Regions from separate parts of the Streptomyces sp. CMB-StM0423 genome, predicted to be linked through region 2. Evidence: riboswitches for the same ligand, from Rfam matches in the RefSeq annotation. Region 2 holds a riboswitch; the other holds the start of a gene.
The links. Region 2 has a riboswitch for glycine ahead of gcvT (glycine cleavage system aminomethyltransferase GcvT). Riboswitches for the same ligand answer to the same signal wherever they lie in the genome.
Positions count from the first base shown of each region.

Region 1: another riboswitch for glycine. It lies ahead of gcvP (aminomethyl-transferring glycine dehydrogenase); the one in region 2 lies ahead of gcvT (glycine cleavage system aminomethyltransferase GcvT).

Region 1 covers NZ_CP025407.1:7,572,169-7,576,374, reverse strand. Annotated here, with positions in the region: gene gcvP (aminomethyl-transferring glycine dehydrogenase) at 1-2,082, opposite strand, end outside; glycine riboswitch at 2,261-2,357, opposite strand; gene CXR04_RS32910 (PRC-barrel domain-containing protein) at 2,498-2,902, shown strand; gene CXR04_RS32905 (DNA polymerase IV) at 2,934-4,206, opposite strand, start outside.
Region 2 covers NZ_CP025407.1:2,124,566-2,128,771, forward strand. Annotated here, with positions in the region: gene CXR04_RS08835 (enhanced serine sensitivity protein SseB) at 1-88, opposite strand, end outside; gene CXR04_RS36390 (hypothetical protein) at 220-825, shown strand; gene CXR04_RS08845 (AAA family ATPase) at 875-1,438, opposite strand; glycine riboswitch at 1,602-1,699, shown strand; glycine riboswitch at 1,700-1,817, shown strand; gene gcvT (glycine cleavage system aminomethyltransferase GcvT) at 1,848-2,981, shown strand; gene gcvH (glycine cleavage system protein GcvH) at 3,084-3,458, shown strand; gene glyA (serine hydroxymethyltransferase) at 3,514-4,206, shown strand, end outside.

The sequences.
Region 1 (4,206 bases), 5.4 Mb from region 2:
GACGAGCGCGTTGAGGTTGGCCCCGTCCACGTACACCTGGCCGCCGGCGGCGTGCACGGCGTCGCAGATCTCCGTGATGTGCTCCTCGAACACGCCGTGCGTGGAGGGGTAGGTGACCATGAGCACGGCCAGCTCGTCGCCGTACTGCTCGATCCTCGCGCGCAGGTCGTCCGCGTCGACCTCGCCGTTCTCCGCGGTCTTCACGACCACGACCTTCATGCCGGCCATCACCGCGGAGGCGGCGTTGGTGCCGTGCGCGGAGGACGGGATGAGGCAGACGGTGCGGCGCTCGTCGCCGTTGGCGCGGTGGTACGCCCGTACGGCCAGCAGGCCCGCCAGCTCGCCCTGCGACCCCGCGTTGGGCTGCAGGGAGACCTTGTCGTAGCCGGTGACGGCGGCCAGGCCCTCCTCCAGCTCGCGGATGAGGGTCAGATAGCCCGCGGCCTGGTCGGCGGGCGCGAAGGGGTGCAGCCCGGCGAACTCGGGCCAGGTGACGGCCTCCATCTCGGCGGTCGCGTTGAGCTTCATCGTGCAGGAGCCGAGCGGGATCATGCCGCGGTCCAGCGCGTAGTCCCGGTCGGCGAGCGTGCGCAGGTAGCGCAGCAGGGCGGTCTCGGAGCGGTGCCGGTGGAAGACCGGGTGGGTCAGGTACTCGTCGGTGCGCAGCAGCCCGGCGGGCAGCGCGTCGGCGGTGGCGGCGTCCAGCTCACCGACGTCCCGGCCGGTGACGCCGAAGGCGTCCCAGACGACGGCGAGGTGGTCGCGGACGGTGGTCTCGTCGCAGGAGATGCCGACGTGGTCGGCATCGGCGAGGCGGAGGTTGACGCCGGCGTTGCGGGCGCGGGCGGTCACCTCGGCGGCCCGGCCGGGGACGCGGACGGTGACGGTGTCGAAGAACGCGTCGTGCACCACGTCGGCGCCGCCCGCCCGCAGGCCCGCGGCGAGGATCGCGGCGAAGCGGTGGGTGCGCCGGGCGATCGCCGCCAGGCCCTCGGGGCCGTGGTAGACGGCGTACATCGACGCCATCACCGCGAGCAGCACCTGCGCGGTACAGATGTTGCTGGTGGCCTTCTCGCGGCGGATGTGCTGCTCGCGCGTCTGGAGGGCCAGCCGGTACGCCTGCGCGCCGTCCGCGTCCTTGGAGACGCCCACGAGCCGGCCCGGCAGGCTGCGCGCGAACTTCTCGCGTACGGACATGTAGCCGGCGTGCGGCCCGCCGAAGCCCATCGGGACCCCGAATCGCTGGCTGGAGCCGACCGCGATGTCGGCGCCGAGCTCCGCGGGCGAGGTCAGCAGGGTGAGCGCCAGGAGGTCGGCGGCGACGGTGACGACGGCGCCCAGCTCGTGCGCCCGCTCGATGACGGGCGCGAGGTCCCGTACGGCACCGGAGGCGCCCGGGTACTGCAGCAGCACGCCGAAGACGCCGCGCTCCGCGGCCTCCGCGGGGATGCCGCCGCTGAGGTCGGCGACGACGACCTCGACGCCGGTCGGCTCCGCGCGGGTGCGCAGCACGGCGACGGTCTGCGGCAGGGTATCGGCGTCGACCAGGAAGACGCCGTCCTTGACCTTGCCGACGCGCCGGGACAGGGCCATCGCCTCGGCGGCGGCGGTGCCCTCGTCGAGCAGCGAGGCGCCGGCGGTGGGCAGCCCGGTGAGGTCGGAGACGACGGTCTGGAAGTTGAGCAGCGCCTCCAGACGGCCCTGGGAGATCTCCGGCTGGTACGGGGTGTACGCCGTGTACCAGGCGGGGTTCTCCATGACGTTGCGCAGGATGACGGGCGGCGTGTGGGTGCCGTGGTAGCCGAGGCCGATCATGGAGGTGAGCACCTCGTTGCGCGCCGCCAGGCCGCGCAGCTCGGCCAGCACCTCGGCCTCGGAGCGGGCCGCGGGCAACGCGAACGCGCCGGTGCCCTTGATCGAGCCGGGTACGGCGGCCTCCGTCAGCTCGTCCAGCGAGCCGTAGCCGGCCTGGGCGAGCATCTTGGCCCGGTCGCCCGCGTCCGGTCCTATGTGGCGCTGCTCGAAGGGCGTGCCGCGCTCCAAGTCGGAAAGCGGGATGCGGTGGGCGTTCGTCTCGGACAAAGGGGCCTCCTGGTCGCGCGGACCTTCGCGGATACCCCTGGGCCGGGCACCCGTACGGCCTCCCCCTCTGTCATCCGGACCTGAGAGCTTCACCGGCACGCCCTGACTGGGCGCGGCCCGGCTTGCACCGTCGGTGAGGAAGGGCCGCGCGGCGGCCCGCCCTGCTTTCCAGAGTGACCTCGTCCGTGCGGTACGGGGGCCTGAGAGATTCCGGGGAGGAGTTGCTCCTTCGGCGCCTCCGGCTGGCGGGCGGAGGACTCTCCCGCACGGGGTCTGCGGCCACGATCAGCGTACCAGCGCACGCCCCGCGCATCCCGGCGCGGGGCGTGCGCTCACGTGCGCCCGGGCGGCGCCCGCCGAGTGGCCGCGGGGCCTCTTGTGCCGTTACGTGGAGGCAGCGGAGCTGTGACGAGACGTGGGAGGCACCGTGCAGACCGACATCGACCCCCGGAGCCTGATCGGCGTGCGCGCGTACGACAGCAACGGCGACAAGCTCGGGACCGTCGACGAGGTGTACCTCGACGACGCCACCGGCGCCCCGCAGTGGGCGGCGGTGCGCACGGGCCTGTTCCACCGGGACGCGTTCGTGCCGCTGGGGCCGAGCGAGCTGGCGGACGAGGGGCTGCGGGTGCCGTTCGAACGGGAGCTGATCAAGGACGCGCCGGACTTCGGCGTAGGCCGGCACCTCTCCCCCGCGCAGGAGCTCCAGCTCTACCACCACTACGGCATGACGCTGCCGCCGGAGGTCGCCAACACCCATCCGCAGCAGCGGCCGCCACAGGACCGGGACTTCGGCGAGGTCGCCGGCTCCGACGACTGACAGGCCACCGCCGGGCACCAGCCCCCCGACGTCAGCCGACCGGCACCAGCGGCAGCGGGTCCGCCGGCTCCAGCGCCGGGTCGTCCGCGGCGAACGTACGCACCCGCCCGGGCGCCGAGCCCGGCACTTCGAACCGCACCGTGACCCGGCCGACGCCGCTGCCCTGCACCCAGCCGGGGCCGTGCTCCGCGTGCCGCACGTCCAGCCCCGGCAGCCACTGCGGCGCGGCCGGCTCCGGCTCCGGCGCGGCGGGCGGCGGGGGCGGCCCGGGCGGCGGCAGCGCCACCGGGCCGTCGGCGTCCACCGGCCCGTGCTGCACCTCCGGCGCCTGGCCCGCCTGCGCGAACAGGTCCTCCTGCGTGAAGTCCGCGAGCCCGCTCACGCCGACGCCCAGCAGCCGCACGCCCGCGGTCGTCTCCACGCCGTCCAGCAGCCGCAGCGCCGCCTCGGTGACCACGGCCGGGTCGTCGGTGGGCCCGCGCAGGGTCTCGGAGCGGGTGAGGGTGGAGAAGTCGTACCGCCGGACCTTGAGGACCACCGTGCGGCCGGAGCGCCCGGCGCCGCGCAACCGCGTCACGCACCGCCGCGCCAGCCGCTCGACCTCGGTGCGGATCCGGACCCGGTCGGTGAGGTCGACGTCGAAGGTGTCCTCGACGGAGACGGACTTGGTGTCCCGGTCCGCCACCACCGGCCGCTCGTCCAGCCCCAGCGCCATCACGTGGATCCCGGTGCCGTGCGCCTTGCCCAGCAGCCGCACCATCTCGTCCTCGCCGGCGTCCGTGACCTCCCCGACCGTGGTGATCCCGGCCCGGCGCAGCGTGTCCGCCGTGGCCGGGCCGACGCCCGGCAGCGTCCGCACGTTCATCGGCCCCAGCAGCGCCCGCTCGCCGCCCGGCGGTACCAGGACGAGCCCGTCCGGCTTGGCCAGCTCGGAGGCGACCTTGGCGAGCATCTTGGACGCGGCGAGCCCGACGGACCCGGTGAGGCCCGTGGCGGCGCGGATGTCGGCGCGGAGCCGGCGCGCCACGCTCCGTAGCGCCGTCTCCTCCGCGGGCGTGCCGCCGGCTTCGAGGTCGACGAACGCCTCGTCCAGGCTCAGCGGCTCCACCAGTGGCGACAGCTCCCCGAGCAGCGCCATGACCTGGCCGCTGACCTGCTGGTAGAGCCGGAAGCGGGGGATGAGGAACGCGGCGTTCGGGCAGAGCCGGCGGGCCATGCCCATGGCCATCGCCGAGTGCACCCCGAAGACCCGCGCCTCGTACGACGCGGTGGCCACCACGCCGCGGGGGCCGAGGCCGCCGACG
Region 2 (4,206 bases):
CGAGCGAGGCGGCGAGCACCTCCTCCAGCTCGTTGCCGGGGAAGCCGCCCGTGGCGGGGGGCTGCGGGGAGCGGTAGTCGAAGCTCATCGGGACCAGCCAACTTTCGGGGGATGAACGTCGGCACCCTAACGGCTGCGAGCGCTCGCGGGCGAAGGCCGCACCTGCCCACGGTGGAGTCCTCTCACCCTCAGGACCTCGCGACAGGGAGCCCGTTTTCCATGCGTACGAACCGAATGGCCGGCCTCGCCGCCACCGTCGTCTCCGCCGTCGCCGGCGGCGCCCTCGTGCTCGGCATGGCCGGGCCCGTCGCCGCCGCCGGGGACGCCGCCCGGGGCGGGCACCCCGGCGGCAGGACCGCGGCTTCCGCCCCGGCCGCCGCCGACGTCGACCCGCCGACCCTGCACCTGCTGGCGCAGCTCGGGCACCTCACCGCCGCCACGGCCCGGACCGTCGGGCAGGTCCAGCAGGCCGTCGCCGACGGCGGCCGGCAGAACCCGCGCACGCTGCCCGACGTGCGGTCGCACCTGGACGCGGTGGGCGCGGCGGCGGGGGCCAAGGGCAAGGTGAAGTCGATGAAGGCGCGGAAGACGACCGCCCTGGCGCAGGCCGTCGGCTCGCTGCGGGAGGAGCTGGCCGGCCTGGTACGGGCGGGCCGGGCGGGCGACCGGGCGGCGGTGGCCGACCGGGCCACGGTGACCGTGGCGGCGCTGGTACGGGTCCTGTCGGCGACGGCGGTCAGCGGGCTGGTGCCGGCGGGGCAGGTGCCGCCGATGCCGCAGAACGCGGCGGTGCCGCCGAAGCTGCCGGCGCAGTCCGGCGCGTAGCGGCCGGCCGCCGGCCCGGTCCTGCGGCGCGCAGCCGCCCCCCGCGGACTCAGCCGAAGCTGATCGAGCGCAGCGCCCCCGTCGCCTCCCCGTCCAGCACCAGCACCGAGTCGCACCCCTCCGCCGGCTGCCCGGCGTGCGCCCAGTCCAGCAGCCTCCGGTGCGCCCACCGGTGCCGGGCGAAGGCGTACCGCGACACGGCGCGGCCGCGCCGCGCCTGCCGCTCCCGTGCCACATCCTCCGGCACGTCGAGCACCACGACGTGCACCCCGCGCCCGTACCGCCTGGCCTGCCTGGTCAGCCACCAGCGCACCCACGGCAGCGTGCCGCAGTCGTGCACGACGAGGCTGCCGCCCGCGCGGACCGCGAGCCGCAGCCGCGCGTAGTGGTCGACGCGGACTAACGGCCGGTAGAGGGCGTACGGCAGCCGCGTGCCCAGCTTCTGCGCCCAGCGCTCGCGCACGTACTGCGAGTCGATCAGCCGCACCGCGGCCGGCGGCTGCGTGCGGCGCATGAGCGTGCTCTTGCCGCTGCCCGGCAGCCCGGAGATCACGACGATGTCCCCCTCGGGATATCGAAGCCGTTCCCTGGAGGCCGCCTGCTCCACCGTCACGCTGCCTCCCACGCCCCGCACCGCCGCTCTTGCCGTCCACAAGCGTCGCAACAGCAGCGGGACTCGACAAGGACGCAACGGAAGGTGGCCTCCCACTTCTTCCCCTGTCCCGCGGTCGACGGTGCGTGCAATGATGGGGCCCGCCAACTGCATACCGGCCGTCAGAACCCGCGCGGGAGAGTCCCGGTGCCTCGTCGCACCGGGCGCCGAAGGAGCAAGTCCTCCCTTGAATCTCTCAGGCACCGTCACCGCGCGGGCGAGGCAGATCTGAAAAGCGGGTGTGCCCGGCCGTGCGCCGGCGCCGCCCCACCCAAGGTGCAAGCCACGCTCCCGCGGGATCGTGGCGAACCTCTCAGGTTCCGATGACAGATGGGGAGGACACGACCACCCCCTGTCCGGGAGCCTGACGATGACCACTGAGAGCCCTGCACCGCGCCGTACCGCGCTCGACGCCACGCACCGCGCCCTCGGCGCCACCATGACCGACTTCGCCGGCTGGGACATGCCGCTGCGCTACGGCAGCGAGCGTGAGGAGCACGTCGCGGTGCGCACCCGCGCCGGCCTCTTCGACCTCTCCCACATGGGCGAGATCGCCGTCACCGGCCCGCAGGCCGCGGACCTGCTGGACTACGCCCTGGTGGGCCGGCTGTCCGCGGTGCGCCCGGGCCGTGCCCGGTACACGATGATCTGCCGCGAGGACGGCGGCATCCTCGACGACCTGATCGTCTACCGGCTCGCCGACGAGGAGTACATGATCGTCGCGAACGCCGCCAACGCCCAGGTCGTCCTGGACGCCCTCGCCGGGCGGGCCGCCGGCTTCCCGGGCGCCGGGGTGCGCGACGACCGGGAGGCGTACGCCCTGATCGCCGTGCAGGGTCCGAAGTCGCCGGCCATCCTCGGCCGGGTCACCGACGCGGATCTGGCCGGCCTGAAGTACTACGCGGGTCTGCCCGGCACCGTCGCCGGCGCGGACGCGCTCATCGCCCGTACCGGCTACACCGGCGAGGACGGCTTCGAGCTGTTCGTACGCCCCGCGGACGCGGCGGCCGTCTGGGCGGCGCTGACCGCGGCGGGCGCGGACGACGGCCTGGTGCCGTGCGGGCTCTCCTGCCGCGACACCCTGCGCCTCGAGGCCGGCATGCCGCTGTACGGGCACGAGCTGACCACCGCGCTCACGCCCTTCGACGCCGGCCTCGGCCGGGTCGTCAAGCTCGACAAGCCCGGCGACTTCGTCGGGCGCGAGGCGCTCGAACAGGCCGCCGAGCGCGCCGCGGCCGAGCCGCCGCGGGTGCTGGTCGGCCTGGTCGCCGCGGGCCGGCGGGTGCCGCGCGCGGGGTACGGGGTGGTGGCCGGCGGCCGGCGCATCGGCGAGGTCACCTCCGGCGCCCCCTCCCCCACCCTGGGCAAGCCGATCGCCATGGCGTACGTGGACGCCGCGCACGCCGGTCCCGGCCCCTCGGCGGCCACCGGCGTGGGCGTCGACATCCGCGGCAGCCACGAGCCGTACGAGGTCGTCGCCCTGCCGTTCTACAAGCGCTCCTGACCGGCTGCGCACGTACGCCTGCCTCTTCCTTTCCGCGGCCCCTCGACCGCGCCACCAGCGCCCCTTTACGCCACTCACGTCCCGATCCTGGAGAATCGCCTTATGAACAACCCTGAGCACCTGCGCTACAGCAAGGAACACGAGTGGGTCGCGACCGACGACGGCGTCGCCACCGTCGGCATCACCGCCCACGCCGCGAACGCGCTGGGCGACGTCGTCTTCGTCCAGTTGCCGGACGTGGGCGCCGCGGTCACCGCGGGCGAGCCCTGCGGCGAGCTGGAGTCGACGAAGTCCGTCTCCGACCTCTACGCGCCGGTGACCGGGGAGGTCACCGAGACCAACCAGGACGTCGTGGACGACCCGGCGCTGGTGAACTCCGGGCCGTATCAGGACGGCTGGCTGTTCCGGGTGCGCGTCTCGGCCGAGGCCGCCGACCTGATGTCCGCCGCCGAGTACACCGCGTTCACCGCGGGCTGAGCTCCGCCGCCGCAGCCCCGCCCGCCCGCGTCCCTCTCTTTCCCCGGAAGGTCCCATGTCCCTTCTGAACGGCTCGCTCCACGAGGTCGACCCCGAGGTCGCCGCCGCCGTGGACGCCGAACTCAAGCGCCAGCAGTCCACCCTCGAAATGATCGCCTCGGAGAACTTCGCCCCGGTCGCCGTGCTGGAGGCGCAGGGCTCGGTCCTCACCAACAAGTACGCCGAGGGCTACCCCGGCCGCCGCTACTACGGGGGCTGCGAGTACGTCGACGTCGCCGAGGAGCTGGCCCGCGAGCGGGTCAAGGCGCTCTTCGGCGCCGAGGCGGCGAACGTCCAGCCGCACTCGGGCGCGTCGGCGAACGCGGCGGCGATGTTCGCGGTGCTCAAGCCCGGCGACACGATCCTGGGCCTGGACCTGGCCCACGGCGGGCACCTGACCCACGGCATGAAGATCAACTTCTCCGGCAAGCTGTACGACGTCGCCGCCTACCACGTCGACGCCGAGACCGGCCAGGTCGACATGGCCGAGGTCGAGCGGCTGGCCAAGGAGCGGCGGCCGAAGCTGATCATCGCGGGCTGGTCGGCGTACCCCCGGCAGCTCGACTTCGCCGGCTTCCGCCGGATCGCCGACGAGGTCGACGCGCTGCTGATGGTCGACATGGCGCACTTCGCCGGTCTCGTCGCCGCGGGCCTGCACCCCAACCCGGTGCCGTACGCGGACATCGTCACCACCACGACGCACAAGACC